2 regions of the Streptomyces sp. NPDC050564 genome follow, and region 2 is predicted to be linked to the other one. Evidence: predicted binding sites of a transcription regulator. Region 2 holds the regulator's gene; the other holds the start of a gene.

Region 1 (16,032 bases), on a different contig from region 2:
AGCGCGCTGTGGATCGTCGGCGGGATGACCTCGCCGTACGCGGTGGCGTTCCTGGTCGTCCTGACCGCGCTGGAGCGGCGGACAGGCGGGACGCGGGCGGCCGCTGTCTTCCTGCTCGGGCATGTGGTCGCCACGCTGGCCACCGAAGTGCCCGTCGGGCTCGCGGTGCTGGCCGGCCATCTGCCGGACAGCTCCCTGCACCGCCTCGACTACGGCATCAGCTTCGGCGTCGCCGCGAGCGTCGGTGCGCTCGCGGGACTGCTGTCGCCCTGGCTGCGCTGGCCGGTACTGATCGGCTTCGCCGCGATGCTCGTCGGCGATCTCCTCGCCTTCACCGACCCGATGACCGACTGGGGCCACCTGATGTCCCTGACGATCGGCATTTCGACGTGGCCGCTGGTGCGGCGCCGGCGGACGGCACGCATGCCCTCGTCGGTCAGTCCTTCCGGACCGCCGCGAGGCGTCGTGCCGGCTCCGGGATGCCGAGTCGGCGCTCCCGAGCGGCGCTCGCCCCGTGGAGCTCGTTCGTGAGCTGGTAGGGGTCGCGGCGCAGGTCGTAGTACTCGCGGAAGACCAACGCCGCGCTGTCGCCGGTGCGCGACCCGGCCGACGACCGGCGAGGCCGTAGGCGCCACCAGAGGCTTCCCCCCGGCCCCGTCTCCACCTGCCGCCGCCCGGACCGCCACCGCGCCGACCCCCGCCGCCACCACCGCCCCGGCTCCGGCGATCACCCCGCGCCGGCCCGGACGCTCCTCGCGCATTTCGTCCCCCGTGGTGCCTTCGCCCCCGTCGTGCGGTCCCCGTTGGCTGTGAATGAGCTTGCACTGTGCAGGGGTTGGGAACTGCTGCGACTTGACTGGGTGCGAGTGTGTTCTGGCGTGCATGAGTGAGCGTCGGTGATCTGGATGCGGCGTGCGCGCACGCCTTCTGGAGTGGGAACGAGAGTTCTTATGTCGAATGGGTGACCTTTGAGGAGGGTGCTCGTTGGAGGCGGTGAGGGGGTCTTCGACGCCGGGTGGGGGTGAAGGGATGGGCGGGCTGCGGGCGTTGGCGGCGCCGTTCGTGGTGCCCGGCCCCGCGGGGGTGGCGATCCGGGACCGGCTGCGGGTATCCGAGGCGGATGCGGCGGTGCTGGGCGAGGTCGGCGTGTTCCTCGGTTCCCTCGCGGCCGGGGATCTCACGGTGCGTTCCCGGCAGGGGCTGGCGCATGATGCGGCCGCGTGGGCGACCCGCAAGCGGGAGTTGACCGGGGTCTCCTCGGCCAGGTGGGCGGGCAGTCTCACGAAGGCCACGCATGATCAGTGGGCGTTGGCCCGGCGCGGGCAGGCGGCGGAGATGGCGTGGCTGCGCGGGCAGATCACGTCGATCCAGGCGCGGCTGGCGCGTCCGCTGGGCGCGAAGGCGGACAAGCGGGAGGGGCTGGCACGGGGGTACGGGTCCCGTTCTGAGTGGCATGCCAAGTCCCGCCGCCTGTACGCGCTGAAGTCCCGGTTGGCGGGGGTGGAGGCGGACTGGGCGGCGGGCCGGGTGCACGTGGTGCGCGGCGGCAAACGGCTCGCCCGGCTGCGCCACCACCTGGAGGTGGCCGGGCTGGACGAGCAGGGGTGGAGGGAGCGGTGGCAGGCGGCCCGGATGTTCCTGGCCGCTGACGGGGAGTCGGGCAAACGCTTCGGCAACGAGACCATCCCCATCACCGACACCGGACAGCTGACCCTCAAGCTTCCGGCCGCGCTGGCACAGCTGGCCAATGCCTCGCACGGCCGCTACGTGCTGGACGCGACCGTGACGTTCCGGCACCGCGGCCAGGAGTGGCTGGACCGGATCACCGCGAACCGGGCGGTGGCCTACCGCATCCACCACGACGTGGTGCGCGGCCGCTGGTATGTGACCGCCTCCTGGCAACGCACCCCCGCCCCCGTCCTGCCGCTGGAGGCGGCGCTGGCCCGGGGCGTGGTCGCCGTGGACATGAACGACGATCACCTCGCCGCCTGGCGGCTCGACGTGCACGGCAACCCGGTGGGCGAGCCCCACCGCTTCTGCTACGACCTGACCGGGTCCGCCGCGCACCGTGACGCGCAGATCCGGCATGCCCTGACGAGGCTGCTGCACCACACCCGCGCCACTGGGGCGGTGGCGGTGGCGATCGAGGACCTGGACTTCACCGACGGCCGCTGCCGGGAGAAGCACGGCCGCAACAAACGCTTCCGCCGCCTCATCTCCCGCTTCCCCACCGCGAAGCTGAAGGCCCGGCTGGTGGCGATGGCCGCCGAGCAGGACATCACGATTGTCGCGGTCGATCCCGCCTACACCTCCCGGTGGGGCGCCCAGCACTGGCAGCAACCCTTGACCAGTAGCAACCGTAAGGTTTCCCGGCACGATGCGGCCTGCATCGCGATCGGGCGACGCGCCCTCGGACATCCGATCCGGCGACGGACGACACCGCCCCGTACCCACCAGAGCGATGGATACAGGCATCGGACCGCCCAGGCCCGACCGGAGGCCCGACGGCGTGAGGGACCCCGCCCCCGTATCCCCGGACCACGCACCAGATGCGTGCCGCCCGGCAGCGGAGCGAACGCGGGGAATCAGAACGCCCAACACCGTTCGGGGCGTTCGGCTGAGCATGGGTTCTGGCAACAGGACTCACTCCCGCTCAGTCTGTAGGAACGGTTGCCTGTGAACGCCGTCGCGGTGGTGTGGCGGTGACCTTGCGAAGGCGTGACGGTGCCCGGCTCGCCCTGTGCCCTCCGGGCGGAGTCAGCTCCAGGTCGGAGAGGTGGAGCGGGGCTGCTCGTGGGGCACGGGCCTGCCCGTGAACGCGTCGAGGAGCATGCGGTCGCCGACCGGGCGGTCCAGTTTCACCGTCACCTTCTCGATGCGCAGTTCGGACGTGCAGGGGCCGTCGGAGACGCCGCGGACCGAGGCCGAGAACACCACGCTGCCCGCGGTCTCCAGTACGTCGACGGCGGGGCCGTCGTCACACGCTCCGTGCTCGGCGCGCAGGGTGACCGTCCGGCCGTCCTCCGCGATCGTGTCCAGCCCGGCGAGCGGCCCCAGCTCGGCCGTCTGCTGCCGCACGGGCCCGATCGGGGGCCGGGGGAGTTTCGCGGGGGTGACCGCGACGCGCTTGAGCGCGGTGTCGTAGCCCTTGATCGTGAAGTGCCAGGCGGGCACCGTCGCCGCCCCCCGGCTGGTCAGCAGCGTCATGTCGCCGAGCCGGGCACCGGTCACCGTGAGGGCGGGACCGGAGTTCCCGCCCCGGTCGAGCTTCTCGTACGCCGCTCGCGCCGAGGTGACCGGGAGGGCGAGCGATGAGCCGTCGCGCCACCGGATCTCTCCCTTCTTCTTCGGCGCGTCGGGAAGAGAGCCGCGCAGTTCGAAGTTCTGGGTGAGGTAAGCGCGCTTGTCGGCGTCGTTGTGGAACGCCCCTTCGGGCAACTGCACGGCATCGCCGAGCGGGTGGTAGCCCCGCTGCCACACCCGCGCCGCCTCGGAACCCGCCCAGGCGGCGGCGACCCGGCGGGCGCGCTCCGAGCCGGCGGCGGTGTCCCCGTCACGGACCTTGTCGCCCCCGCCGGGTGTCGTCTCGTCGCCGCATCCGACGGCTGCGGCGGCGACCAGGCCGAGTACGACCAGCAGTTTGACGGACCGCATGATGCCCCCCGGAGGCAGACGGTGGAGTGGAGCCGAATCCGACGCCGCACCTGTGACGCCCGGGCCGTGCGCGACGTTCATTCCCGGGCGCGAGCCATGTCCGGGCGTGTGGAGAGGTGATCGCAGCGGTGATCGCTGACAGCGAACAACCCCCGGGGAACAATCCAAGGCGCACATGCATTGAGTGCGTGTAACTCAACTTGACTGCCGAAGGGGAGATCATGGCTTCGACGTCCACACCGCTCACCCTGCCCGTGCTGCCGCTCGACGATGAGGTCGTCCTGCCCGGGATGGTGGTTCCGCTGGACCTGAACGACACCGATGTACGCGCAGCGGTGGAGGCCGCCCAGGCCGCCGCCCGTTCGACGCCGGGCAAGCCACAGGTGCTGCTGGTGCCACGCATCGACGGGACGTACGCGAGCACCGGTGTGCTCGGCACCGTCGAGCAGGTCGGCCGCCTGGCCGACGGCGACCCGGGCGCGCTGATCCGCGGCCGTGGGCGCGTGAAGGTCGGCGCGGGGACCACGGGTCCCGGTGCCGCACTGTGGGTGGAGGGCACCCGGGTCGACGAGACCGTGCCCGACCCGCTGCCCGGCCGGGTCGCCGACCTGGTCAAGGAGTACAAGGCCCTCGCCACCAGCTGGCTGCGCAAGCGCGGCGCCTGGCAGGTCGTGGACCGCGTCGCGCAGATCGATGACGTTTCCGCCCTTGCCGACAATTCCGGTTACTCTCCGTTCCTGTCCCTCGAACAGAAGGTGGAGCTGCTGGAGACCGCCGACCCGGTCGCCCGGCTGAAGCTCGCCACCGAACAGCTCCGTGAGCACCTCGCCGAGCAGGATGTCGCCGAGTCCATCGCCAAGGACGTCCAGGAAGGCGTCGACAAGCAGCAGCGCGAGTTCCTGCTGCGGCGCCAGCTCGAAGCCGTCCGCAAGGAGCTGCGCGAGCTGAACGGCGAGTCCTCGGACGCGGAGGAGTCCGACGACTACCGCGCCCGTGTCGAGGCCGCCGACCTCCCCGAGAAGGTCCGCGAGGCCGCGCTCAAGGAGGTCGACAAGCTGGAGCGGTCCAGCGACCAGTCGCCCGAGGGCAGCTGGATCCGGACCTGGCTCGACACCGTGCTCGAACTGCCGTGGAACGAGCGGACCGAGGACGAGTACGACATCCAGGGCGCCAAGGCCATCCTGGACGCCGAGCACGCCGGTCTGGAGGACGTGAAGGAGCGGATCACCGAGTACCTCGCGGTGCGCAAGCGGCGCTCCGAGCGCGGGCTCGGCGTGGTCGGCGGGCGGCGCGGCGGTGCCGTGCTCGCGCTGGTCGGCCCGCCCGGTGTCGGCAAGACCTCGCTCGGCGAGTCGGTCGCGCACGCCATGGGCCGCAAGTTCGTCCGTGTCGCCCTCGGTGGCGTACGGGACGAGGCCGAGATCCGCGGCCACCGGCGTACGTACGTGGGGGCGCTGCCCGGCCGTGTCGTCCGTGCCATCAAGGAGGCCGGGTCCATGAACCCGGTGGTCCTGCTGGACGAGATCGACAAGGTCGGCTCCGACTTCCGCGGCGACCCGGCCGCGGCCCTGCTCGAGGTCCTCGACCCGGCGCAGAACCACACCTTCCGCGACCACTACCTGGAGGTCGAACTCGACCTGAGCGACGTCGTGTTCCTCGCGACGGCGAACGTCCTGGAGGCCATCCCGGAGGCGCTGCTCGACCGTATGGAGCTGGTCCGCCTGGACGGCTACACCGAGGACGAGAAGGTCGTCATCGCCCGGGACCACCTGCTGCCGCGCCAGCTGGAGCGGGCCGGTCTGCAGTCCGACGAGGTCACACTGGACGAGGGCGCACTGCGCAAGCTCGCCGGCGAGTACACGCGGGAAGCGGGTGTACGAAACCTGGAGCGGGCCGTCGCACGGCTGCTGCGCAAGGTGGCGGCCCAGCACGAACTGGGCGAGCGGAAGCTGCCGTACACGGTCACGGACGCGGATCTGCGTGGTCTGATCGGACGGCCGCACCATGTGCCCGAGTCCGCGCAGGACCCGGCCGAGCGCCGCACCGCGGTGCCCGGTGTCGCCACCGGTCTGGCCGTCACGGGCGCCGGCGGAGACGTGCTCTACGTCGAGGCGTCGCTGGCCGACCCGGAGACGGGCGCGGCGGGTCTGACCCTGACAGGTCAGCTGGGCGACGTGATGAAGGAGTCGGCGCAGATCGCGCTGAGCTTCCTCAGGTCGCACGGTGCCGAGCTCGAACTGCCGGTCGGTGACCTGAAGGACCGGGGCGTGCACATCCACTTCCCGGCGGGCGCGGTCCCCAAGGACGGACCGAGCGCGGGCGTCACCATGACGACGGCGCTGGCCTCGCTCCTGTCCGGCCGCCCGGTCCGCACCGACGTGGCGATGACGGGTGAGGTCTCGCTGACGGGTCGTGTCCTGCCCATCGGCGGGGTGAAGCAGAAGCTGCTCGCCGCGCACCGCGCGGGTGTCACGACGGTCATCATCCCGAAGCGCAACGAGCCCGACCTGGACGACGTCCCGGCCGAGGTCCTGGAGAAGCTCGACGTCCACGCCGTCACGGACGTCCGACAGGTCCTGGAGTTGGCGCTGACGCCGGCGACGAACGGCGCGACGCCGGAGGTTCCGGTGGCGGCGTGACGGACGCGACCGGAAAGGTAAGGCCCGGGTCCCGTGAGGGAGGCCCGGGCCTTCACCGTGCGCGCGGTGTCTGCGCGCGGCCGTGTCAGCCGTTGGCCAATGCCACGACCCGGTCGAGTGCCCCGTTGAACTTGTCGTGGTCGCCGACGGTCGGTCCTGACGACGTGTACTGCCACATGGTGTAGTAACTCCACCCCGCCGGCAGCGTCCCCGCGTCGGAGGCGTAGCGCGCGATCCACAGCGGGTTGGCGGAGGCGAAGCCGCCGTAGTTGCCCGTGCACTGGGTCCACCAGCTGGTGGCCGTGTAGATCACCGCGTCGCGCCCGGTGCGCGCCTTGTACTGGGCGAGGAAGCTGCTGATCCAGCTGACCATGGCGCTCTGCGTCTTGCCGTAGCAGGCGGCCCCGTACGGATTCCATTCGATGTCGAGCGTGCCCGGCAGCGTCTTGCCGTCCTTCGACCAGCCGCCGCCGTGGTCCACGAAGTAGTTCGCCTGGGTGGCGCCGGTCGTGGTGTCCGGGGTCGCGAAGTGGTACGCGCCGCGGATCATGCCGACGTTGTACGAGCCGTTGTACTGCTGGGCGAAGTACGGGTTCGTGTAGTAAGTGCCCTCGGTCGCCTTGGTGTAGGCCCACCTGACCCCGCTGCTCCACAGGGTCGACCAGGCGACGTTGCCCTGGTAGCCGGAGACGTCCACGCCTTCCGTCTGCGTGGCGTCCGAGCTGCTCGGTGTGCCGTCCTGACCGTCGTGCGCGACGACGCCCACACCCATGCGGGCGGAGCCCCGGGCGGGGGTGTCGGCCGCGGAGGAGGGGAGGGTGAAGAGGAGGGAGAAGGCGGCGAGCAGGATTCCTACCGCGAGCGGGCGCAGGCGGTGGGTTGTTGCGGGTCTGTGTCTGTGCACGGGCATGTCGTGCCTCCGAAGAGATCGGTGGTGCACGGTGGTGCTCGGTGGGGGGAACGCTGACGCACGCGCACGCTCGGGTGGGGGGTCAGGTCCGCGTCGACCTGTTGATGGCGTGCGCATGCCACTGATTGCCTGATAAAGAAGCTACGCACGTAGAAGACGGCGTGGGAAGAGGGCCCGGAGGCTGCCGATGGTCTACGCCTGCGAAATACTGGCGGAGCTGCGGCAATGGCGGATTTTGGCGGAAACTTTCAGTATCGGGAAACCGGGTCAGGGGTGCTGACGTGCACGACAACGGAAACGACGGCGGGCAGCGTGTCGAATCCGCGGCGTCGGGAAGTGGTGTGGACCAGGAATTCCCGGCGCTGGAACGCGAGTTGACCGTGTTCCTGCGGCGCGCCCGCGCCTCCTCCGGCGAGATGGCCCGCGAGGTCCATCCCGACCTGGAGTCCTCCGCGTACGGGCTCCTCTTCCGGCTGGAGGAGTGCGGCCGACAGCGCGCCACGGAGCTCGCCGCCTACATCGGCGTCGGCAAGGCCACGATGTCCCGTCAGCTCCGCGCCCTCGAAGACCTCGGCCTGGTGGCCCGCGAGCCCGACCCCGCCGACGGCCGCGCCTGGCTCGTCCACCTCACGGAGGAGGGCCGGGAGCGCTTCCGGAAGGTCCGGCAGGCCCGCCGGGCCCGCTACGTCCGACAGCTCGCGGGTTGGGACCCCCGCGAGGTCGCGGAACTGGCCAGGCTGCTGCACCAGCTCAACACGGGGATGGAACAGCAGCGCTAGGCCCCGCCGGCCCGGCTCACGGCTCCTGGGCCGGCTCACGCCCCGCGGACGGCCCCGGTCCGGCTCAGGCTTCCCGGGCCGCCCCGGTCCGGCGCATGCTTCCCCGCCCGGGCGGCCGGGCCCGTCGGCTCACAGCTCCACGAACACCACCGTCGCGTCGTCATGCGTCTTGCTCCGTCGCAAATGCACCCTCTCCTCCGCGTCCGCGGTCTCCAGTGCGCGTATGCGGTTGACGAGCGCCTGTGCGCCCTCCTTCCGTACAAGGGTGAACAGGGCGGCCCAGTCGCCCTCGTGGAACTTCTCCACCCAGCGGGTGGCGCCGTCCGTGAGGGCGGTCAGGGTGCGGACGGACGTGCGGGGCAGCGTGCCGGTCACCGCGCGGGAGGCCACCGAGGGATCCGCCGCCGCCGTGAAGAAGCCGCCCTCCTTGTTGCGAACGGTCGCGTCGGCGACGGCGTCCGTGGCGAGGGAGGCGCGGGGGAGCCGGGAGAGGCGGTCGTCCAGGAGTGCGGTCACCTCGCCCGAAGGGGACTCCACCAGCAGGGCGGAGTCCGAGAGGACCAGGTACTCGACCTCGGCGGCGGACCATCTGGCGAGGACCACGGTTGCCTGAGGTGTCCGTGGGTGAGAAAGGTCACAGGTGTCGGCATGGGCGTCGGCCACCCGGCTTATGGCCCCGGAAAGGACCTCCGGCAGGGTCAGATCCCGGCGGGAAAGGGACAGTTCGGTCAGGGATCCGCCGAGGCGTGCGGAGAACCAGGCGACGGAATGCAGACAGCCGTAGTCGCCCCGAGGGGGCGTCACGCCGTCCAGGACGACCAGCGAACCCCCCTGTCCTGAGGCGGGAAGGCCGACCGATGCGAAGTCCTCATTGGGGCGGTCCGGGTCACCGGGCTCCGAGACGAGTTCAGTGCGCATCCGGCCAGTTTGCACGAGTCCTTCACAAGGTCCACAAAAGGCTGGCATCCATTGCCGAACAGGTGCGGACCACCAGCTCAGGCGCCGGGTTTGGCATGGAATGATCGACTCCGGTGAAGCGTGACGGCGAATACTGCCAAAGCGCGTCGCCGACGTCCAACCGGCCCGCCGGTCAAGGCTGTCGAACACGCCGGAGGAACTTGCCCGCCAACTCCCGTCCGAGGTTCACTCCTTCGGGTGGCGGGCCAGATGATGCGGGACCACTGCCCACCGGCACTGGGAGGGTCGGGAGCCGTACCGGGCGGACGCCCCCATTGACAGGACGTCATCACCCGGGCCCATGGGTACACGAGTCAGGAATGCGAGCACCGGTGCAGAAGACGCGGCCGAGGCGCACAGGCAAGCAGACGGCCTCCAGCTCAACCGGGGGCGGTGCCACCGGCGACATCGCCGACTCCCCGGGCAGGGGCCGACCCGCCCACGTACGCAACCGGCTGATCGTTGCCGTGGCGGTCGTCGCGGCGGCCATCGCCGGTGCCGGAGCCCCCACGGTGCTGGCCGCCTCGGGGCAACTGAACGACTCCCAGAACCTGGTGACGCTCGCCCAGCGGACCCAGCAGGCGCTGACCCTGGCGCACTCACTGGCCGACGAACGGGACGAGGTCACCTCGTACATCGCCGCCGGGAGGCCCAAGGCCAAAGCGCCCTCCGAGCAGCGCGGCGCCCGCGTCGACCGGCAGGTCGAGGAGTTGCGGGCGGACGAGGACGCCCCCGCACCGCTGCTCAAGGACCTCGACTCCATCGCCTCCCTGCGCAGAGCGGCGCTCACCGGAAAGAGCTCCGCTCTCGAAGCGCATCAGGCGTACTCCGGCGCCATCAGCGAACTCCACGCCCTCGCCGAGGACCTGGCCGACCAGTTGCCGCCCCGAGCGGGCTCCGGCGCACACGCCCTCGCCGAGCTGGACTCCGCGGTCCAGCAGTCCGCCGCCGCCCGCGGACTGCTCCTGGCCGCCCTCAGCATCCCGCGCACCACCCAGACCACCATCAACCCGGTCACCGGTCTGCCGACCACCACGAGCGTCTCCTCGGCCGCCGACACCAAGCAGCGCGACGCGCTGAGTGCCGCGGCCCAGCAGGCCCGGCTCCGCTCGGACGCGGCCCTCGCCGACTTCCGTGAGACGGCGCCCAAGGCCGCCACGTCCTCGTACGACTCCACGGTCACCGGGCCCGACGTCGGCAGTGCCGACAAGTACCTCGCGAGCCTCACCGACCAGCCGACGCTCTCCGACGCCGAACTCGACACCAGCACCAAGAGGCTGGACGCGGCCCTGTCGGCCCGTGTCGAGCTGATGCGCGGCGCCGAGGCCTCCCTCAACGACCACCGCACCAAGGACCTCGAACGGCTGCGGGACGACGACGTCACCGCGCTGGAGATCCGGATCGCCCTCATCGGCACGCTGCTGCTCGTCGCGGTCGGCGTCTCGATGGCCATGGCCCGCAGCCTCACCCGCCCGCTGGCCGTACTGCGGCTCGGCTCGGCCCGCCTGGCCGCCGACCCGGGCGCCCAGGAACCGGTCAAGTTCACCGGCCGCAACGACGAGTTCGCGCAGGTCGTCCGCTCCGTCAACGCGCTGCACGCGCACGCCGCCGCACTCCACGAGCGGCTCGCGACGCTCGAAGGCGACCGCAAGCACCTCATCGGGCAGCGTCAGCTGATGGCCGACGAGCGCGACCGGCTGCGTGCCGAGCTCGCGGATGCGGCCGCCCACTTGGAGCAGGTGCGCGGCACCATCCACGGCACCTTCGTCAACCTCGCGCTGCGCACCCTCGGCCTCGTGGAGCGCCAGCTCGGCGTCATCGAGGGACTGGAGGAGCGCGAGCAGGACCCGGACCGCCTCGCCACGCTCTTCAAACTCGACCACTTCGCCACCGTCATGCGGCGGCACAGCGAGAACCTGCTCGTCCTCGCGGGCGCCGAGCACGTCCAGCACCACGCGGGTCCCGTCCCGCTCGTCGACGTCGTGCGCGCCGCGGTGAGTGAGATCGAGCGGTACGAGCGGGTCCGTATCGCCGCGCTTCCGCCGCACGCGCACCTCGCCGGCTTCGCCGCCGACGACATCAGTCACCTCGTGGCCGAACTCCTGGAGAACGCCTCGTCGTTCTCGCCGCCCGACCTCGCCGTCGAGGTCTCCGGCTGGCTCCTGGAGAGCGGCGAGGTGATGCTCTCCGTCCAGGACGAGGGCATCGGCATGACCGCCGAGCGGATGAGCCAGCTCAACTCCCGCCTCTCGGACTTCGACCCGGAGGACGCGTACGACCTGGAGGGCGGCGACGGTCTCGGGCTGGGCCTGTACGTGGTCGCCCGGCTCGCCCACCGGCACGGCGTGCGGGTGCAGTTGCGCGAGCAGAAGCAGGGCGGTGTCGCCGCCGTGGTCGTCCTGCCGAAGGCGATGTTCGCCGCCGCGCCCGCGATCACCACCCCCACGGCCACCCGGCTGGTCGGCAGCGCGTCCTCGGTGTCGCTGCCGGGCGCCGACGCGGAGGCCAACTCCAATGTCCTACGGGGCCGTTCGGTGTTGGCGGCATCGGAACCCGCCGGCGACGAGGACCCCCTGATCGCCGCGGCGGAAGAGGCGGTCCGGGAGGCTTCCGCGGACGAAGAGGCGGTACGGGAGCCTGCTGCGGCGGAAGAGGCCCCACGGGCGGCCTCCGCGGATGAAGAGGCGGTACGCGAGGACGCCCAGGAGCCCGGCGCGGAAGCGGCGACTGCCGAGTCCGAGGCGTCGTACGAACCCCCGTCCGAGCCGGAGCCCACGCTCGAGCCGGAGTTCGCCTCCGAGCCGGAGCCCACGCCCGAGCCGGAACTCGCTCCCGAGACCACGATGGAGCTTCTGCTCCCGGAGCTCCTGGCGGAAGCGCCCGCTCCCGAACGTGCCCCGGAAGCGGCCCCGGTCCAGCCCGCCCCGGAAGTCCGCATCCCCGCCCAGACCACCACTGATCCGTACGCCATCGGCCCCGACACCCACGAGCGTGTCCCGGACGAGGGCCCGCGGCTCACCGACAAGGGCCTGCCCAAGCGGACGCCCAAGATCTCCGCGCCCCCGCCGGTCCCGAGGCCGCGCACGGGCGGTGTGGACGCCGAGGCCCTGCGCCGCAGGCTTGGCGGTTTCCACCGGGGCGCGATGGAGGGCCGCCGCGATGTGGAGGCGGAGATCGCCGAACAGACGGCCGAGATGAACGCACCCGCAGCACAGGGGCCGGCAGCGCACGCGCCCGCAGGACCCACGTCCAACGCGCACGCACAGGACGTAGAAGCATCGGGGGGCACAGTCGAGGAGGCAAGCAGTTGACCGCGCCCAGTACCTTCGGTCTGAGCAGTGAAGCCCGCAATCTGCACTGGCTGCTGACGAATCTCGTCGAGGAGGTGCCGGGCCTCCTGTCGGTCGCGGTCGTCTCCTCCGACGGCCTGCTGCTGCTCTCCTCCGACCCGGGCAGAAACGCGGAGGCGAGGACGGCCGAGACGGACCGGCCCACGGGCCCCAAGGGCTCCTCCGCCGACCTCGCCACCATCGTCTCCGGCATCGGCAGCCTCACTATCGGCGCCGCCAAGCTGATGGACGGCGGCAACGTCAAGCAGACGATGGTCGCGATGGACGAGGGCAGCCTCTTCGTCATGTCGATCAGCGACGGCTCGCTGCTCGGCGTGCACGGCTCCCCGGACTGCGACATGAGCGTGGTGGCGTACCACATGGCGCTCTTCGTCGGCCGCGCCGGACACGTCCTGACCCCCGAACTGCGCAGTGAGCTCCGAAAATCCCTGGAGACCGAGTCAATGGGGAGCACCCGATGAGTACCCCCAACAAGCTGCCGGTCCGCGGCGGCGACCGCAAACCCGCCCGGGTACGCCCCTACTCGCTCACCGGCGGCCGTACCCGCTTCGGGCACGTCCTCCTGGTGGAGACGTTCGTGGCGGCGCTCGAAGCCCCCGACGAGCGCAAGGAGCTGACCGGGGGAGGCCCGCTCTCCCACCGGGTGATGCCCGAGATGCGGGCCATCGTCGAGCTCTGCCGCCGGATGCGTACGGTGGCCGAGATCGCCGCCCTCCTCAGGATGCCGCTCGGCGTGGTCCGCGTGCTCCTGAGCGACCTGGCGGACCAGGGAAAGATCCGTGTGTACGGAACAGGTCACGGCCCGGGACAGCCGGACCGCGCTCTGCTGGAAAGGGTGCTGAGTGGACTCCGTCGTCTCTGACGCCGCGCCTGGCGTCGCCCCCCTCCTCGACGAAGAGGAGAATCTGCAGGCCTGGCAGACGGATCGCAGCCGCGCGCCGATAGCCACCAAGATCGTTGTAGCGGGTGGCTTCGGCGTGGGCAAGACCACGCTGGTCACCGCGGTCTCCGAGATCACGCCCCTCCAGACGGAGGCGCTGATGACCCAGGCCAGCGAGGAGACCGACGACCTCACCGGTACGCCGGACAAGCTGACCACCACGGTGGCCATGGACTTCGGCCGCATCACGCTCGACGACGACCTGGTGCTCTACCTCTTCGGCACGCCGGGCCAGCAGCGGTTCTGGTTCATGTGGGACGACCTGGTGCGCGGCGCGATCGGCGCGGTGGTCCTCGCCGACACCCGCCGCCTGTCGGACTGCTTCCCGGCGCTCGACTACTTCGAGAGCTGCGGACTGCCGTACGTCGTCGCCGTCAACCACTTCGACGGCAGCGAGCGGTTCGAGCCCCAGGACGTACGCGAGGCCCTCACAGTGCCCCCGCACATACCTGTCATGATCATGGATGCCAGGCGCCGGATCTCGGTTGTCGAGACCCTGCTCGCGCTGGTGGGGCACGCGCTCGACGTGAGCCCCGAATAAGACGTACGCAGAGTTAGGACGCGCATGCGGAAGATACTCGTCGTCGGAGCCGGCCAGTCCGGACTCCAGCTCGCCCTCGGCCTCCAGTCGCACGGGTACGAGGTCACCCTGATGTCGAACCGGACGGCGGACGAGATCCGTACCGGCCGCGTCATGTCGACGCAGTGCATGTTCGACACGGCACTCCAGCACGAGCGCGATCTCCAGCTGAACTTCTGGGAGTCCCAGGCCCCGAAGATCGAGGGACTCGGCGTCTCGGTCGCGGCCCCGGGCTCGCACGACCCCGGTCCGACCCAGCGGGCGATCGACTGGGTGGGCAGGCTCGACGGGTACGCGCAGTCGGTCGACCAGCGGGTGAAGATGGCCGGCTGGATGGAGACGTTCGCGCAGCGTGGCGGCCAGCTGGTCATCCACGGTGCCGCGGTCTCCGACCTCGACTACTTCTCCCGTACCTACGACCTGGTGCTGGTGTCGGCCGGCAAGGGCGAGCTCGTGTCCATGTTCGGCCGGGACGCCTCCCGTTCGCCGTACAGCGAGCCGCAGCGGGCGCTGGCGGTCGCGTACGTCCACGGTCTGGGCCCGCGCCCGGAACACCCGGACTACGACGCGGTCCGCTGCAACCTGGTCCCCGGCGTCGGCGAGCTCTTCGTCATGCCGACGCTCACCACCTCGGGGCGTGCGGACATCCTCTTCTGGGAGGGCATACCCGGCGGCCCGCTCGACGTCTTCAACGGCGTCAAGGACCCGGCCGAACACCTCTCCCTGACCCTGGAACTCATGGAGCGGTTCACGCCGTGGGAGTACGCGCGGGCCACGAAGGTGGAACTGACCGACGCGAACGGCACGTTGTCGGGACGGTACGCCCCCACCGTCCGCAACCCGATCGGTCGCCTCCCCGGCGGCGGTCTGGTCCTGGGCGTCGCCGACGTGGTCGTCGCGAACGACCCGATCACCGGGCAGGGGTCCAACTCGGCCTCCAAGTGCGCGGCCGCGTACCTCGCCTCGATCCTCGAACAGGGCGACAAGCCTTTCGACGAGGAGTGGATGCAGGCCGCGTTCGACCGGTACTGGGACACGGCGCAGCACGTGACCAAGTGGACGAACGCGATGCTCGGCGTTCCTCCGGAGCACGTGCTCAACCTGATCGGTGCCGCGGGGCAGCTCCCCCCTGTGGCGGATCGGTTCGCCAACGGGTTCAACGACCCGGCCGACTTCGAGAACTTCTTCTTCGAGCCGGCGAAGACCGAGGCGTACCTGGCCTCGGTGACCGGAGCCTGACAACCCCCTGACCTGCAGCCCGGCCGCTCTTCCTGGTCGTTGTGGCCGTTTGTGATCAGTCCGAGGACGGATCGCGAACGGCCACAGTTTTGCCGCACCAGCCCGGTCGGCCCCGACCTGCCCGTCTGCTGGTGACCAGGCGGCTGCGGAGCGCGAGATCGGCCGACAGGGCGTAGCGTCGTTAGCGCGATAGGCAGGAGGCAGGCTTCGTGTTCGAGTCGCAGCGTGTGATCGCTCCGCCGGCCAAGACCGCCATGTTCCTCGTGGCGACGATCGCCCCCGGCGGCGAGGCCACCGTCCGTGAGCTGCTCGAAGACGTGGCAGGTCTGCTGCGGTCGGTGGGCTATCGCGCCCCGTATGCCGAGCTCAGCTGTGTCGTCGGGGTCGGTTCCCACGCCTGGGACCGGCTCTTCGCCGGTCCGCGCCCCCGTGACCTGCATCCCTTCGTGTCCTTGGAGGGGGCCGCCCACAAGGCTCCGTCGACGCCGGGGGACGTCCTCTTCCATCTGCGCGCCCACGAGATGGACCTCTGCTTCGAACTGGCCCGGTTGATCGCCGCACGCCTCGTCGGAGCGGTCACGATGGTCGACGAGGTGCACGCCTTCAGGTACTTCGACGAGCGCGACCTGCTGGGTTTCGTCGATGGCAGCGAGAGTCCCGGAGACCGGGCGGCCGCCGACGCGGTGTTCGTCGGTGCCGAGGACGAGGACTTCATGGGTGGCAGCTACGTGATCGTCCAGAAGTACCTCCACGATCTCGCGGCCTGGAACGCGTTGACCACACAGGAGCAGGAGAACGTCATCGGCCGAAGCAAGTCGGCCAACATCGAAATGCCCGACGACGTGAAGCCCCCGGATTCTCATGTCGCCCTCAACACCATCACGGACAAGGACGGCAACGAGCAGAAGATCGTGCGGGAGAACATGCCGTTCGGGACGATCGGAAAGAGGGAATTCGGCACCTATTTCATCGGCTATTCGCGCA
Region 2 (16,032 bases):
GGAGGGGCGGGCGACGGTATCCGTCGAGCCGGCGCGCGTCGCGGAGGCGGAGCGACGGTACGCGGAGCGGTACGGGCGGGTGCCGTCGCCCAACCCGTCCCGGGTGGTGATCGAGATCGAACTGACCTCGGCGATGGGGCGCGGCTGATTTCAGCCGCTCTCGGTATGCGCCGATACCTGGAGGTTTCACGTAAAACTGCAGCGGCGTCACCGTGTTCAGGTCACGGTGACGCCGCTGCGGGGGGAAGTACCTGCGCGATCTACTACGACGGGGGAATCGCGTCAGGCACTGCGGGGGGTGGCTGCAATGGTCTGTACGTCCGGGATTTCCGGTTCGGCCAGCTGGTGGTCGCGCTGGTCGAGGTTCACAAAGATCATTCCGTAACGGATGGCACACCTGACTGGCTGTGGCGCCCCCCGAGGCCGTCGCAGACACCGGTACGCTCGCACGTCGTCCTCTTCGTCCCGGGTGACCACCACCGGTTCCCCGAACACGGTCACCATCAGCGAGTCACCGCTGTGGGGGATGGCGGTGGCCAGGTCGATGAAGTGCCAGCCGGAGCGGTAGGCGGTGGCCATTTCTCGGCGGAACGAGCGGTCATCGGGAGGAGTGGTCATATCAGGCCCAGACACTGTCGTCTTCGCCAGCCGGAGCCACCGGCCAGACGCTGTCACCAGCAATCACGACGGTCGCGGCCGCCGCCGGCCAGACACTGTCCGCCCTGGCGTCGCCCTTCGCATCGGAGAGACCGCTCAGCGCTCCGAAGGCCATAACGGCGGAGAAGGCGGCGACAAGCGCCGAGCGAAGCATTTTGTTACGCATAGTCGGCTTCGTCCTCACTTGAAGGTCCCCTCTTCCCCCGTCGGATACGACGATGGCTCATTCGGGCACGTCATGGCCACACAATCGATGCATCATGTTCCTGCACGTTCAGGACCCTGGGGGGTGGAGTTTTGGCAATAAATGGGACTAGAGGGACACATCCCCATGCGGTGACCCAGCTGTGCGAGGAAGGGGGCCGCATCTACGCGAATGCACTGCGCACAGGACGCATCGCTCGCGCGGACGTGGAATCCGCTCCCTGCCTGATGGAGTTCGCCCTGCTGCACCCCGATCCTGACGACGCGAACTGGTTGCGTCCGGTACCACCGTCCATCGCTCTGGCCCAGCGTCTCAACCCCATAGAGCACGAGATCACCGAACGCCGGCGCTTGTCGATCGAACTGGCCGATGCTTTCGAGCCGTTCATGGCGCTCAGTGCCCAGGCCACGGCGACCACGCACTCGATCACTGTGCTGGAGGGCAACGGCCGGATCAACGCAGCGCTCGACCTGGCCACGGCCCAGTGCCAGGTCGAGATGCTCACGGTCCAGCCCAGCGGTCCTCGCCCCGAGCGCAATCTCATCCAGGGGCTGGAACGCGACAGGCCCCTGATCGAACGTGGTGTGCGGATCCGGACTCTCTATCAGCACACGGCTCGGTACAGCCCGGAGAAGCTGGCCTACGTGAGCCAGCTCTCCAACGGCAAGGTGGAGCACCGCACCATCGACGAACTGGTCGAGCGCCTCATCATCTGCGACGAGACCGTGGCCTTCATCCCCACCCGTGACGACCAGCAGGTCGCGCTGGAGCTTCGCCACCCGGGCCTCGTCCGCTACCTGATCAAGGTCTTCGAGTTCATGTGGGGCCGTGCGGTCCCGCTGACCACCGGCGCCCCCTATGAGACCGCCCCCGACGGCATCACGGAGATCCAGCATTCCATCGCCAAGCTCCTGGTGGAAGGCCACGTGGACGAGGCCATAGCCCGCCGCCTCGGCATGAACGTCCGCACCTGCCGGGCCCACATAGCCAAACTGGCCACCGCCCTCGGCAGCGGGAGCCGCGCCCAACTCGGCTTTCTCATAGCGCAGTCCGGCATCCTGAAACAGGATCACTGAGCGCTGACGGAGGAACGGAACGGGTGACCACCGGGGGACACGGGCACGGAGTCGACGAACTGTGCGAAGCAGGTCTGGAGTTGTACGCCCGCGCGCTGCGCGAGGGGCGTGTGCGGGGTGAAGCCGCCGAAGGCGCCCCCTGCCTGATCGACTTCAGCCTGCTCCAGCCGGAGGTCGAGGACCTGTACTGGCTGGAACCCGTCGCACCGGCGGTCGCCCTCCACTCGGCATGAACGTCCGCACCGTCCGCGTCCACATCGCCGGACTCGCCGCCACTCTCGGCGGTGGGAGCCGGGCCCAACTCGACTACCTCATAGGGAAGTCGAGGATCCTCGATCAGGAACACCAGGGGGCCCGGGAGCAACCCCAGGAACGGTGATCGTCTCGAGTTCCGGGGTCCGCGGAGGTCCGTCCAGGCCCGCCTGGGCGATGCGGACGCCCAACTGGGTGCGGCTGGCCGCGCCCAGGGTCTCCGACAGGCGCGCGATGTGCGCCCGGCAGGTACGGACGCTGATCCCGAGCCGTTCCGCGACCACCGCGTCCTGGTGGCCCTCGGCCAGGAGCGCGGCGATGGAGCGTTCGCGGTGCGTGATGCCCTCGATGCCCGTCGACGGGAGCGGGGACGTCAGCGGGATCGCCAGGCGCCACAGCCGCTCGAAGACCGTGACCAGGTAGTCGACGACGGCGGGGTGGCGCAGTTCCAGGGCGATCGTGCGGTCCGGGTTCGCAGGGATGAAGGCGACCTTGCGGTCGAAGAGGATCAGCCGCTCGACGACCTCGTCGAGGGTACGGGCCTCCGCCGCGTCGCCCATCAGCTCCATGTAGTTGAGCAGGCCCTGGCCGTGCCGGGCCACGTGCGTGTACAGGTCGCGCATGCGCACGCCGCGGCGGCGCATCTCCAACGCCCGGTGCAGGCCTTCGGAGAGTTCGTCCTCGCGACGGATACCGCCCGGCTGCACGGTCAGGACCTCGCTCGTGCACTCCTCGGTCGCCTTGTCCATGGCGGCCCGGATCCGCGGCAGTCCGTCCAGGACGCGGATCGCCACGCCCTCGGCCGGCGCCTGGACGCGCCCGCCGAGTCCCGCGTACCACTCGAACGCGGACACCGCGTCGCCCACCCGCGCCTGGCTCGCACTGACCTCCTCGTACACCCCCCGCAGCAGTCGTGTCATGACCTCCTGCGGCGAGGTCGGCACCAGCCACCCCATGTCGTCGGGGTCGGGGTGCAGCAGCGCCAACTCCAGCAGACAGGGCACCGTTTCCGCGTCCTCGCGGGGCACGCGGCCGCGCCGCACGGCCCGGGAGTACACCCGGTCGCCGACCTCGCACAGTCGGTCAGCGCCGTGCGGATGCCTGTCCGTACCGTGCCCGGCCATCTCCCACCCCTGGCTCCAACCCTGGCGTAAGCCCCGAGTTCCGGCGTCTTTCTCAGCGCAACTACCCGCGTTCCGGCGCCTTCCGCAGCGCAACTATGCGCGGCCCCGTCCGGCATCGCAACACGGCTCCCCCGCCCGCGCGCTCCATCTCGCCCGTATTTGCGGGTAAAAGACCCCACCTCCGCCCTGTCGCTTGCAACAAGATGACGGTGGCGCCGCCTCGGCACCCGGTGCATCGTGGAACCACCTGAGGTCCCCCCGAGCTACGTCGACTTCCGGGAAAATCTCCCCGCCAGCCATCCCGGTTCACCACACTGGGACGTACGGGGAGGTAGGGACGCCATGGATGTACTGCTGGGTCTGACGCCGGACGGTGACGCGGATCCCGAGGAGGTCGAGGGACTGGCCGCCCGGCTCCGTGCCGAGTTGCGCGAACTCGACATCGAAGCGCTGCGCCCCCTCTCCGACGGCGGCCCACCCGACGGCGCCAAGGCGGTCGATCCGGTCACCGTCGGCGCCGTCGTGCTCGCCCTGAGCGCTCCGGGCGGGGTGCTCACCTCGCTCGTGGAGACGCTGCGGGACTGGCTCGGCCGGCAGTCCGCCCGGAACCGTATCTCGGTGACCATCGACGGAGACACGCTCGAACTGGAGCAGGCGTCCGCCGACGAACGCCGGGAGCTGATCGACCAGTTCGTGCGCCGCCACCGGTCGGGAGAATAGCCGTGGGCCGCCGAACCGCCCTGTTGATCGCGACGTACGCATACCAGGACGAAGGGCTACGGCAACTGACCGCTCCGGGGCATGACGCGGAGGCATTCGCCGAGGTTCTGCGTGACCCGGACATCGCCGGGTTCGACGTCGACATTCTCATCAACGAACCACACCACCGCGTCGGCGAGGCCCTCGGCGAACACTTCCACAACCGCCGCCACGACGACCTCACCCTGCTGTACTTCACCGGCCACGGCCTCAAGGACGACGAGGGCCGGCTGCACCTCGCCATGGCCAACACTCGCCGTGACAACCTCATGTTCACCTCACTGCCGGCCGAACAGATCGACCGGGCCATGGCCGGCTGTATGTCACGACGCCAGGTACTGATCCTCGACTGCTGCTACAGCGGTGCCTTCCCGGCCGCCGCCCGGCTCGCCAAGGCCGACGGTGAAGTCCACACCTTGGAGCGGTTCCAGGGGCGCGGCCGCACCGTTCTGACCGCCTCCGACGCCACCCAGTACTCGTTCGAGGGCGATCAAGTACACGGCACTGCCCCGCAGTCGGTCTTCACCCGCCATCTCGTGCAGGGCCTGCGCGAGGGCACCGCCGACCTCGACGGCGACGGCAACATCACCCTCGACGAGCTGTACGCCTACGTCCATGACAAGGTCGTCGACGAGATGCCGCAGCAACGCCCCAAGAAGCAGGACAACGTCGAGGGCCGCATCGTCATCGCCCGGAACATCAACTGGGCCCTGCCCGCCCATCTTCGGAACGCGCTGCGCAGCCCCATCGCGACGGACCGGCTCGGCGCCGTGGAGTCGCTCGCCCACCTGTACCGGGTCGGCAACGAGACCGTACGCCGACGTACGGCTGAGGAACTGGGGCGCCTGGCGGACGACGACAGCCGAAGCGTCTCCAGCACAGCCGCCGCCCACCTCCGGGACCAGCCTGCCCCTGCCGCCGAGGACGCCACGCCAAGGCCAACGCCCGCCCTCGCCACGGTCGTCCCCCCGCCCGCTGTACCTGTCGCAGGGGAAGCCGTGCCTCCCGCTCCCCCACGGACCCCCGGCACCGTACGGTGGAGTTTCCCGACCGGCGGCTGCGTGCAGTCCGTGCCGACCGTCGTGGACGGTGTTGTGTACGTCGGCAGCGACTCCGGCGTTGTGTACGCCCTCGACGCCGCCACCGGACGCGAGAAATGGAGCCGCTTCCTCCAAGTCGGCGCCGTCCGGTCGGCACCGAAGGTCGACGGCAATCTCGTGTACGTCCCCGCGAACCGGAAGCTGTTCGCCATAGATATCCGCAGCGGACGGATCGACTGGGAGTCGGCCCTGTCCGGCCCGGCAACCGCGACGGTGGGGACGGCCGCCGACTGCGTGTACATCTGCAGCCTCAATACGCTGAGGGTGCTCCACGCCGCGGACGGCACCGAGGCCTGGGCGCGGGGTGGAGACGGCCTGCCGCGCTACCGGTGGGTGGTACTGGCCGGCCAGGTGGCGATCATCGGCAACAACAGCAGGCACGTGTACGCCATCGACGGCCTCTCCCGAAAGAGGAAGTGGCGCGCCCGCGTCCCCGCCGGCCCCGTCTCCGGCCCGACCGCCCTGGCCGACGGGGTCCTCTACGTCGGGAGCAAGCACGGCGATCTGCACGCCCTCGACACGTTGACCGGAGCCAGGATATGGCTCAGCTCCCTCGGCAGCCCCATCCAGTCCAGCCCCGCGGTCGCGGACGGGACGGTCTTTGTCGGCAACGACGACGCCCGCCTGTTCGCCGTCCACGCCGCGACCGGAGACTGGAGATGGCGGTTCACGGCCGACGGACCCATCCGGTCCACGCCGATCGTGGCGGGCACGACCGTGTACTTCGGCAGCGACGACGGCAACGTCTACGCCGTGGACACCGCCACCGGTCTGGAGCGGTGGCGGTTCCCCACGGGCCGGCCCGTGCGGTCCTCGCCCGCCGTCGCGGACGGACTGGTGTACGTGGGCAGCGACAGCGAATTCCTGTACGCCATCGAGGCCGCGGACTGAACCACCGGCGGATTCACCGATTGGCCCACTCGGGCAGGGCGCAAGCCCTCACCCCGAGTGGGTCAAGTGAGTCCTACTTGATGCCGTTCGCGCTGCACGCCGCCTTGTAGCCGGCCGTGCAGATCTGCTTGACGGTGTAGATGCCGTCCTGGAGCACCGTGTCCTTGATGTTGTCCTTCTTGAGCGCGACAACGGGGACGAGCTGGGCCGGAATGTCCTTGTTCGAGGGGCTGTCGACCTTGTCGCGGGTGAGGGCGTCGAACTCGATCGAGCGGCCCTGGACCTTTGCCACGGCCATCTCGGCGGCCGCGGTGGCCTCCTGCGGGTACGACTTGTAGACGCTCATGAACTGGTCGCCCTTGAGGATGCGCTGCACCGCGTCGAGCTCGGCGTCCTGGCCGGTGACCGGCGGCACCGTGCTGACGCCCGCGGTCTTCAGGGCGTCGATGACTGCGCCCGCGAGACCGTCGTTGGCGGAGTAGACACCGGCGATGTTGTTGAGGCCGACCGCGGCGATCGCCTTCTCCATGTTGGCCTTGGCGTTGACCGGGTTCCAGTCCTTGGTGTCGTAGGACTTGGCGATGACGACCTTGTCCTTGAGTTCGGAGATGGCGCCCGACTTGAACTGCGCGGCGTTCGGGTCGGTGGTCGCGCCGTTCATCATGATGATCTTCTTCGAGGCCGAGTTGCTGCCCAGCGCCCCGACGAGCTCCTTGCCCTGGACCTCGCCGACGAGCTCGTTGTCGAAGGAGATGTACGCGTCGATCGGCCCCTGCGCCAGGCGGTCGTAGGCGATGACGGGGATGCCCGCCGCCTTGGCCTTCTGCACGCCGCTCGCGATGGCCTGGGAGTCCACCGCGTCCACGAGGATGACGTCGACCTTGTCGTCCACCATCTGCTGGAGCTGGGTGTTCTGCTTGGCCGCGTCCTGCTCGGCGTTGGCGTAGACGACCTTGCCCTTGTTGCTGGTGAGCTTCTCGACCTGCTCCTTGATGATGGGGTAGTCGAACTTCTCGTAACGGGTGTTCTCCTTCTCCGGGAGGAGCAGGCCCACCTCGATGTCGTCGCCCTTCGTGGGGCTGGCCTTGGTGTCGCTGCCGCCGATTCCGTCCACGACGCCGCAGCCGGCGAGGGTGACGGCCATGGCGGACGAGGCCAGGGATATGACGGTACGACGCAGACGGGTGTTACGAGTGTTCACATCAGGTGCCTTCCGGGCGAGGTTGCAGCATTGCGACCCAGGTGGCTGAAAGCCAACGCGGCGATCACCTCAGCGTCAAGGACTAGCCACTTAACGAGATGGCAACAGCGTTCCGTGTTCCCCAAGTGAACACGATGGGAAGAGGGTACGCCCCTGCCTTCCAGCAATCCCCATGGCTTCACCTTCTGTCATCCACCGTCGCACAACCAACTCCCGTCGCGACCCAGGACGGCCTCCGGACGTCCCGCCTCGACGGCAGCCGCAAGGCCGACCTCTGGAAGAGCGTGTCGTCGACGGTGAAGAAGACCGTCAACCTCACCGGCTACCGGGTCTACCGGCGCCTCCAGGGCAGCGACCTGGACGAAGCTGACGACCACGACAAAAGGGGCCCGGAGAAATCCTCCGGGCCCCTTTCACGTGCGCGCGGGCGTCAGTCCGACTGCTGCTGCCGCTTCGGCCGCCACACCACGAGCGCGCTGGTCTGCTGGACCTCCTGGTACGGGACCAGGTCGCGGCGGTACGAGGCATGGACGGCCGCCTCGCGTTGCTGCATGGCGGCTGCCGCACCGTCGAGGGCCGATTGCAGTTCCGCCACGCGGGACTGGAGCGCGGCGACCTGGTTCTCCAGCTCGATGATGCGCTTGATGCCGGCCAGGTTGATGCCCTCGTCCTGCGACAACTGCTGGACGGTGCGCAGCAGTTCGATGTCGCGAGCCGAGTAGCGCCGGCCCCGCCCGGCGGTGCGGTCGGGGGAGACCAGGCCGAGGCGGTCGTACTGGCGCAGGGTCTGCGGATGCAGGCCGGAGAGCTGGGCCGCCACCGAGATGACGTAGACCGGGGTTTCCTCGGTCAGTTCGTACGGGTTGCGTCGACGGCCGTCCATCCCTCTCAAGCTCCCTTCGCGGCCTGGAACAGCTCCGCCCGCGGGTCCTCACCCGCGGTCGCCTCGCGATACGCCTCCAGGGCGTCACGAGCCTTGCCCGACATGTCCGTGGGGACCGCGACCTCGACGGTGACCAGGAGGTCGCCCCGCGAGCCGTCCTTGCGGACCGCACCCTTGCCGCGGGCCCGCATCGTGCGGCCGTTGGGCGTGCCGGGCGGCAGCTTCAGGGTGACCGGCGGTCCGCCGAGGGTCGGCACCCGCACCTCGCCGCCGAGCGCCGCCTCCGCGAAGGTGACGGGCACGGTGACGGTGAGGTTGTCGCCCTTGCGGCCGAAGACCGGGTGGGCGCCCACATGGACGGTGACGTACAGGTCGCCCGCAGGGCCGCCCCGTTCGCCGGGAGCTCCCTTGCCGCGCAGCCGGATCCGCTGGCTGTCACTGACTCCGGCCGGGATACGGACCTGCATGGTCCGGGAGGACTTGGCGCGCCCCGATCCGTTGCACACCAGGCAGGCGTGCTCCGCGATCAGGCCGCGGCCCTTGCAGTCCGGGCAGGGGTCGGTGAGCGAGAAACCGCCGCCCGAACCCCGCGCGACCTGGCCGGTGCCGACACAGGTCGGGCACACGCGCGGCGTGCCGTTCTTGTCGCCGGTGCCCGAACAGGCCTTGCAGGGCGCCTGCGACGTCATCCGCAGCGGAACCGTCGCGCCGTCCACCGCCTCGGTGAAGCTCAGCGTCACCTCGGTGTCGATGTCCTGGCCGCGCCGGGGCTGCGTACGGGTGCCGGTGGTCGCGCCGCCGCGATTGAACAGGCCCCCGAAGACATCACCGATGCCGCCGCCGAAGCCGCCTCCCGCGCCCTGTCCCTGGGCGCCGCCTCCGAAGAGGTCGCCCAGGTCGAAGTTGAAGGAGCCGCCCCCGGCGCCGGGACCCGGACGGAAGCCGCCGTTGCCGAAGAGGGCGCGTGCCTCGTCGTACTCCTTGCGCTTCTTGGGGTCGCCGAGCACGTCGTTGGCCTCGGAGATCTCCTTGAAGCGCTCCTCGGCCTTCGCGTTGCCCTTGTTGGCGTCCGGGTGGAACTCGCGGGCGAGCTTCCGGTACGCCTTCTTGATCTCGGCCTCGGTGGCGTCCTTGGGGACGCCGAGGACCTTGTAGAAGTCCTTCTCGATGAAGTCCTTGGTGCTCATCCTCAGCGTCCCTCCTCTCTTATGCGTTCAACGTCAGCCCTCGTCCGGGCCACCGCTCTCCTTGTCGTCGGCCGCCTCGGCCTCGTCGGCCTTGACGGTCTGCGCCCCCGGCTGAGGCTCGGCGACGGCCACCCGCGCGGGGCGGATGGTGCGCTCGCCGATGCGATACCCCGGCTGCAGAATCGCCACGCACGTCGTCTCGGTGACGTCGGGCGCGTACGAGTGCATCAGGGCCTCGTGGATCGTCGGGTCGAAGGGCTCGCCCTCCTTGCCGAACTGCTGCAGACCCATCTTCGCCGCGACGGTCTCCAGGGACTCGGCCACCGACTTGAAGCCGCCGACCAGTTCACCGTGATCCCGTGCCCGGACGATGTTGTCGAGCACGGGCAGGAGCTCGGTCAGGAGGTTCGCGATGGCGATCTCCTTGACCGCGATCCGGTCGCGCTCGACCCGTCGGCGGTAGTTCTGGAACTCGGCCTGGAGCCGCTGGAGGTCCGCCGTGCGCTCGTTGAGCGCCGTGCGTGCCTGGTCCAGCTGGGCCGTCATGCCGACCAACTGTGCTGCTGCGTCCCCGTCCGGGGCCGCCGCCCCCTCCGAAGAGGGGGTGGCGGTCTGCGGCTCGGCGTCGTCAGAGGTGGCGCCGGAGGGGACGTCAGGCTTCTCCTCGAAGCCCGGGGTCTCCTCCGTCACGCGGCACCGTCCTTACGGTCCTCGTCGACGATCTCGGCGTCGACGACGTCGTCGTCGGCCTTGGCCTGCTCGGCACCCGGCGCGCCCTCGGCGCCACCGGCGGCCTGCGCGGCCTGGGCGTCGGCGTACATCGCCTGGCCCAGCTTCTGCGAGACGGCGGCGACCTTCTCGGTGGCCGTACGGATCTCGGCGGTGTCCTCGCCCTTGAGCGCGGCCTTCAGCTCCTCGACGGACGCCTCGACCTCGGTCTTGACCTCGCCGGGGACCTTGTCCTCATTGTCCTTGAGGAACTTCTCCGTCTGGTAGACGAGCTGCTCGCCCTGGTTGCGGGTCTCGGCGGCCTCGCGGCGGGCGTGGTCCTCCTCCGCGTACTTCTCGGCCTCCTGGCGCATCCGGTCGACCTCGTCCTTCGGCAGCGAGGAGCCGCCGGTGACGGTCATCTTCTGCTCCTTGCCCGTGCCGAGGTCCTTCGCGGTCACGTGCATGATGCCGTTGGCGTCGATGTCGAAGGCGACCTCGATCTGCGGGACACCGCGCGGGGCCGGCGGCAGACCGGTCAGCTCGAACATCCCGAGCTTCTTGTTGTACGCCGCGATCTCGCGCTCGCCCTGGTAGACCTGGATCTGCACGGAGGGCTGGTTGTCCTCGGCGGTGGTGAAGATCTCGGACCGCTTGGTCGGGATCGTCGTGTTCCGCTCGATGAGCTTCGTCATGATGCCGCCCTTGGTCTCGATACCGAGGGACAGCGGGGTCACGTCGAGGAGCAGGACGTCCTTGACCTCACCCTTGAGGACACCGGCCTGGAGGGCGGCGCCGATGGCGACGACCTCGTCCGGGTTCACACCCTTGTTGGCCTCGTTGCCACCGGTCAGCTCCTTGACGAGCTCGGCGACGGCGGGCATACGGGTGGAGCCACCGACGAGAACGACGTGGTCGATCTCGGAGAGGTTGATGCCCGCGTCCTTGATGACGTTGTGGAACGGCGTCTTGCAGCGCTCCAGAAGGTCGGCGGTGAGCTGCTGGAACTGGGCGCGCGTGAGCTTCTCGTCCAGGTGCAGCGGGCCCTCGGCGGACGCCGTGATGTAGGGCAGGTTGATCGAGGTCTCGGTGGACGAGGACAGCTCGATCTTGGCCTTCTCAGCGGCCTCGCGGAGGCGCTGGAGGGCCATCTTGTCCTTGGAGAGGTCCACGCCGTGGCCGCTCTGGAACTGCTTCACCAGGTAGTCGACGACACGCTGGTCCCAGTCGTCACCACCGAGGTGGTTGTCACCATTGGTGGCCTTCACCTCGACGACGCCGTCGCCGATCTCCAGCAGGGACACGTCGAAGGTGCCGCCACCGAGGTCGAAGACGAGGATGGTCTGGTCGTCCTTGTCGAGACCGTAGGCCAGGGCGGCGGCGGTGGGCTCGTTGACGATGCGCAGGACGTTCAGACCCGCGATCTCACCCGCCTCCTTCGTCGCCTGACGCTCGGAGTCGTTGAAGTACGCCGGGACGGTGATGACCGCGTCCGTGACCTTCTCACCCAGGTAGGCCTCGGCGTCGCGCTTCAGCTTCTGCAGGATGAAGGCGGAGATCTGCTGGGGGTTGAAGTCCTTCCCGTCCAGGTTGATCTTCCAGTCCGTACCCATGTGACGCTTCACCGAGCGGATGGTCCGGTCCACGTTCGTGACCGCCTGGCGCTTGGCGACCTCGCCGACGAGCACCTCACCGTTCTTGGCGAAGGCGACGACGGACGGCGTGGTCCTGGCGCCTTCGGCGTTGGTGATGACGGTGGGCTCGCCGCCCTCCAGAACGCTGACGACGGAGTTAGTCGTGCCCAGGTCGATGCCGACCGCACGTGCCATTTCGATTCCTCCAGCAATGACTTGAGTGGAACGGACTCAAGTGTGCATGACGCCCGCCTCTCGGTCAACAGAGCTGAGTCGAGGGGGCTCAACTCTTATCTCTTCCTTACGCGCAAGAGGGGTCTGAACTGCGACTTTGCCGCCTCGGCTGAAGGATTTCAACCCCGTCCGGCACCCATCAGCCCGCCCGGCGCTTGCCGACGAGGCCGTTCCGGCCGATAGGGCGGCCTGGGGGCGCCGCATTCATGGGTAGCCTCTCGCCGGGCCCCGGGGGACGGAATCGGGTAGGGGCGGCTGCGAGGGCGAGGAACCGGACGCACAGCCCCCACGACCGCGACAAGCGCGACGGCACCCGCCACCCACCACGCGACCCCTGCCCCCACCCACCCCAGGTCGATGAGCAACCCCACCACCACCCCGGCGAACGCGGCGACCCCGATGACGACCACGGCCCCCTGCCGGGTCAGCCCGACCCGCCGCAGCCGGTGCACAAGATGGTCCGGCGCGGATCGCAGCGGCGGCCGCCCGGCGCACCGCCGCGACACGAGCACCAGCACGGCATCGGCACTGGCCACCGCCGTCAGCGCGAACCCGCCCCCGAGCCCCGGCCCGACCTCCCGCCCGGCCTGCACCAGCACGACCGCCGAGGCCAGCACGAACCCGGCGAACAGCGCACCGCACCGCCCCGGCACGATCCGGGCCGGCGGCCATCCGTGCATCAGGAACCCGGTGAGCGCGGCGGCCAGCATGCTCAGCAGCGCCGCGAGTCCGTCCATGAGTTCGGCGGCGGCACACCCGCTGAGCGCGAAGGCGGTGATGACGCCGACGGTCCCCATCACCCCGTCGGCGTGATCGAGCGAGTCGAAGGCGTGCACGACGAGGACGATCCAGGCGACGGCCAGCACCCCGGCCGGCAGCCCCAGTTCGTCGTACGGCACGGTCAGCGCGGCGGCACCCACCACGCCGACGACCCGCACCGCGAACGGCACGGCCCAGAGATCGCCGGCCAGACCCAGCACGGCGACCCCGATCCCGGCCATCAGCACCCGTTCGGCCTCCGGACCCAACGGGGCGACGTCCGTCCAGTCCCCGATCCCGGCCACGAACGCCGTGCCGACGACGACGGCCACCCCGCCGAGCAGCGGAACCGGCCGCACACGGCGCCGCTCGACCACCCCTAGGCGTAGGGCGAACATCCGCAGCTGCGCGCTGAGCGCGGCGGTGAGCAACAGGGCGGCCGTGGCGGCGGCGATTCCGTACAACACGTCGCTAATTTAGGCGTGAATGTCACAGTATTGTGCGAATAACACGATCGGGTTTACGTGTCGGGCCGCGAGCCCCCGCCGGACCCCCGTGGAGACACCCGCTCAGGCGACCCTCAGCGACGCAGATCACCGCACTCCTGGCTACAGTGCGGCGCTAGAAGTGGGTAGTCTCAGACGGACTGCATAAGTTACCGCTTAGTAATCACCTTCGAGGTCACTCTCGGAGCAATACCTCGCAGGCCCGAGGAGCCCCCAATGCAACTCGCCGCGATCATCGTGTCGCTGGTCCTGACCGTGGTCGGCGTTGCGCTGCTCGCACGCGCCATCGGCCAGTTCGTCCGGTATTTCAAGCTCGGCCAGCCCGTACCCGCCGGCGCCCGGACCGACAACCCCTATCAGCGCAGCGTGACCCTGGTCAGGGAGTTCCTCGGCCACACGCGGATGAACCGCTGGGGCATCGTCGGCTTCGCCCACTGGTTCGTGGCGGTCGGCTTCCTGACGCTCCCGCCGACCCTGGCACAGGCCTTCGGCCAGCTCTTCCAGGCCGACTGGACGCTGCCGATCGTCGGCGACTGGCTGCCGCTTGAGATGTACACCGAGTTCATCGGCGTGATGACCGTCCTCGGCATCGTCGTCCTGATGGCGATCCGGCTGCTGAGCCTGCCCTCCCGGGCCGGCCGCAAGTCCCGCTTCACGGGCTCCAAGGCCGGACAGGCGTACTTCGTCGAGTACGTCATCCTCACCATCGGCCTGGCCATCTACGTGCTGCGCGGCCTCGAGGGCACGATCCACCACGTGGAGAGCTACGAGGCCGGGTACTTCGCCTCGTACCCGCTGGTCCTCGCCTTCAAGGGCCTGAGCGTCGCCACGCTGCAGAACCTGGTCTACCTGGTCGCGATGATCAAGATCAGCACCTCGTTCATCTGGATGATCGTGGTCTCGCTGAACACCAACATGGGTGTGGCCTGGCACCGCTTCCTCGCCTTTCCGAACATCTGGTTCAAGCGGAACGCGACCGGTGGGACCGCGCTCGGCGCGCTCCAGCCCATGACCTCCGGCGGCAGGCCGATCGACTTCACCGACCCCGGCGAGGACGACGTCTTCGGTGTCAGCCAGGTCGAGCAGTTCTCCTGGAAGGGCCTGCTGGACTTCTCCACCTGCACCGAGTGCGGCCGCTGCCAGTCGCAGTGCCCCGCCTGGAACACCGGCAAGCCGCTGTCCCCCAAGCTCCTCATCATGTCGCTGCGCGACCACGCGCACGCCAAGGCGCCCTACCTGCTCGCCGGTGGCGGCAAGACCATGGAGGGCGAGGAGAAGGCGTCCGAGGAGCAGCTGAAGGACGTCCCCGCCGCCGCCCTCGCCGAGGCCGAGCGCCCGCTGATCGGCACCGTCGAGGCTGTATCCGACAGCGGCTTCGCCGCGGGCGGCGTCATCGACCCGGACGTCCTGTGGTCCTGCACCACCTGCGGCGCCTGTGTCGAGCAGTGCCCGGTCGACATCGAGCACATCGACCACATCGTCGACATGCGCCGCTACCAGGTGATGATCGAGAGCGCGTTCCCGTCCGAGGCGGGCACGATGCTCAAGAACCTGGAGAAGAAGGGCAACCCCTGGGGCCTGGCCAAGAAGCAGCGCCTGGAGTGGACGAAGGAAGTCGACTTCGAGATCCCGGTCGTCGGACGTGACATCGAGGACCTGTCCGAGGTCGAGTACCTGTACTGGGTCGGCTGCGCCGGCGCCCTGGAGGACCGCGCCAAGAAGACCACGAAGGCCTTCGCCGAGCTGCTGCACATGGCGGGCGTCAAGTTCGCGATCATGGGCGGCGACGAGAAGTGCACCGGTGACTCCCCGCGCCGTCTCGGCAACGAGCCCCTGTTCCAGGAACTCGCCATGGAGAACGTGGCGGCGCTGAACATGGCGTTCGGTGAGGACGACGAGGACGAGTCGACCAAGAAGCCGAAGTCGGCGAAGAAGATCGTCGCCACCTGCCCGCACTGCCTCAACACCATCGGCAACGAGTACCCGCAGCTCGGCGGCGACTACGAGGTCATCCACCACACCCAGCTGCTCCAGCACCTCATCGACGAGGGCAAGCTGCTCCCGGTCACCCCGGTCGAGGGTCTGATCACCTACCACGACCCGTGCTACCTGGGCCGCCACAACAAGATCTACACGCCCCCGCGCGAGATCATGTCCGCCGTCCCGGGCCTGCGTCAGCAGGAGATGCACCGCCACAAGGAGCGCGGCTTCTGCTGTGGCGCCGGTGGTGCGCGGATGTGGATGGAGGAGCGCATCGGCAAGCGCATCAACAACGAGCGCGTCGACGAGGCCCTCAGCCTCAACCCGGACATCGTCTCCACCGCCTGCCCGTTCTGCCTCGTCATGCTGACCGACTCGGTCAACGGCAAGAAGAACGACGGCAAGGCCAAGGAGTCCGTCCAGGTCGTGGACGTGGCCCAGCTGCTCCTCGACTCCGTCAAGACGCCGGTCGACCCGGCGGGCGAGGCGGAGACGGAGAGCGCGCCGGAGCCGGAGCCGGTGAAGTAACCGGCCCGATCGCTACGACCGACGCCCCCTGCCCCACCGGCAGGGGGCGTCGCCGTTCCCGGTCAGTTCAAGTGGTCCAGCCTTCGGCCGCGGCTCTCGGCGACGCGAAGGGTGACCAGGAGGGCCTCGGTCAGGCGCTCGGCGAGGAAGCGGAGTTCGCCCGGTGGGCTGTCCGGGAGCATGCTGTGGGCATGCGCGAGGAGTTCCGCGCCCATGCCGAGCTGGATCGACTCCGTGGCATCGGCCAGCCGGGACACGGGTCCGCCGTGGTCGTCGCTGACCAGATAGCAGGGCTTGCCCTCGGGACCGGACCAGGGCAGCAGGCGCGGTACCTGCGGCAGTTCCGCC

Evidence for each region. Region 2 encodes HspR, which represses chaperone genes until heat shock. Its sites were predicted from a motif close to TTGAGNNNNNNNNNCTCAA; they were not measured.
Region 1: lon (endopeptidase La) is a predicted target of HspR. The motif match lies at 3,835-3,853, and genes of this name have one in related genera.

What each region holds. Positions count from the first base shown of each region.
Region 1 covers NZ_JBITGS010000012.1:172,987-189,018, reverse strand. The annotation lists gene ACIBK0_RS20855 (rhomboid-like protein) at 1-531, shown strand, start outside; gene ACIBK0_RS20850 (IS200/IS605 family accessory protein TnpB-related protein) at 1,030-2,664, shown strand; gene ACIBK0_RS20845 (hypothetical protein) at 2,758-3,654, opposite strand; gene lon (endopeptidase La) at 3,876-6,293, shown strand; gene ACIBK0_RS20835 (lysozyme) at 6,379-7,203, opposite strand; gene ACIBK0_RS20830 (MarR family winged helix-turn-helix transcriptional regulator) at 7,485-7,982, shown strand; gene ACIBK0_RS20825 (protein phosphatase 2C domain-containing protein) at 8,112-8,900, opposite strand; gene ACIBK0_RS20820 (nitrate- and nitrite sensing domain-containing protein) at 9,260-12,250, shown strand; gene ACIBK0_RS20815 (roadblock/LC7 domain-containing protein) at 12,247-12,750, shown strand; gene ACIBK0_RS20810 (DUF742 domain-containing protein) at 12,747-13,151, shown strand; gene ACIBK0_RS20805 (GTP-binding protein) at 13,132-13,770, shown strand; gene ACIBK0_RS20800 (styrene monooxygenase/indole monooxygenase family protein) at 13,795-15,048, shown strand; gene ACIBK0_RS20795 (Dyp-type peroxidase) at 15,258-16,032, shown strand, end outside.
Region 2 covers NZ_JBITGS010000002.1:293,828-309,859, forward strand. The annotation lists gene ACIBK0_RS04830 (pyridoxamine 5'-phosphate oxidase family protein) at 1-148, shown strand, start outside; gene ACIBK0_RS04835 (hypothetical protein) at 283-618, opposite strand; gene ACIBK0_RS04840 (helix-turn-helix transcriptional regulator) at 994-1,938, shown strand; gene ACIBK0_RS04845 (hypothetical protein) at 1,962-2,171, shown strand; gene ACIBK0_RS04850 (LuxR C-terminal-related transcriptional regulator) at 2,250-3,314, opposite strand; gene ACIBK0_RS04855 (hypothetical protein) at 3,657-4,034, shown strand; gene ACIBK0_RS04860 (PQQ-binding-like beta-propeller repeat protein) at 4,037-6,064, shown strand; gene ACIBK0_RS04865 (sugar ABC transporter substrate-binding protein) at 6,138-7,265, opposite strand; gene ACIBK0_RS04870 (heat shock protein transcriptional repressor HspR) at 7,696-8,148, opposite strand; gene dnaJ (molecular chaperone DnaJ) at 8,154-9,335, opposite strand; gene grpE (nucleotide exchange factor GrpE) at 9,369-10,025, opposite strand; gene dnaK (molecular chaperone DnaK) at 10,022-11,872, opposite strand; gene ACIBK0_RS04890 (MraY family glycosyltransferase) at 12,031-13,137, opposite strand; gene ACIBK0_RS04895 ((Fe-S)-binding protein) at 13,393-15,684, shown strand; gene ACIBK0_RS04900 (hypothetical protein) at 15,747-16,032, opposite strand, start outside.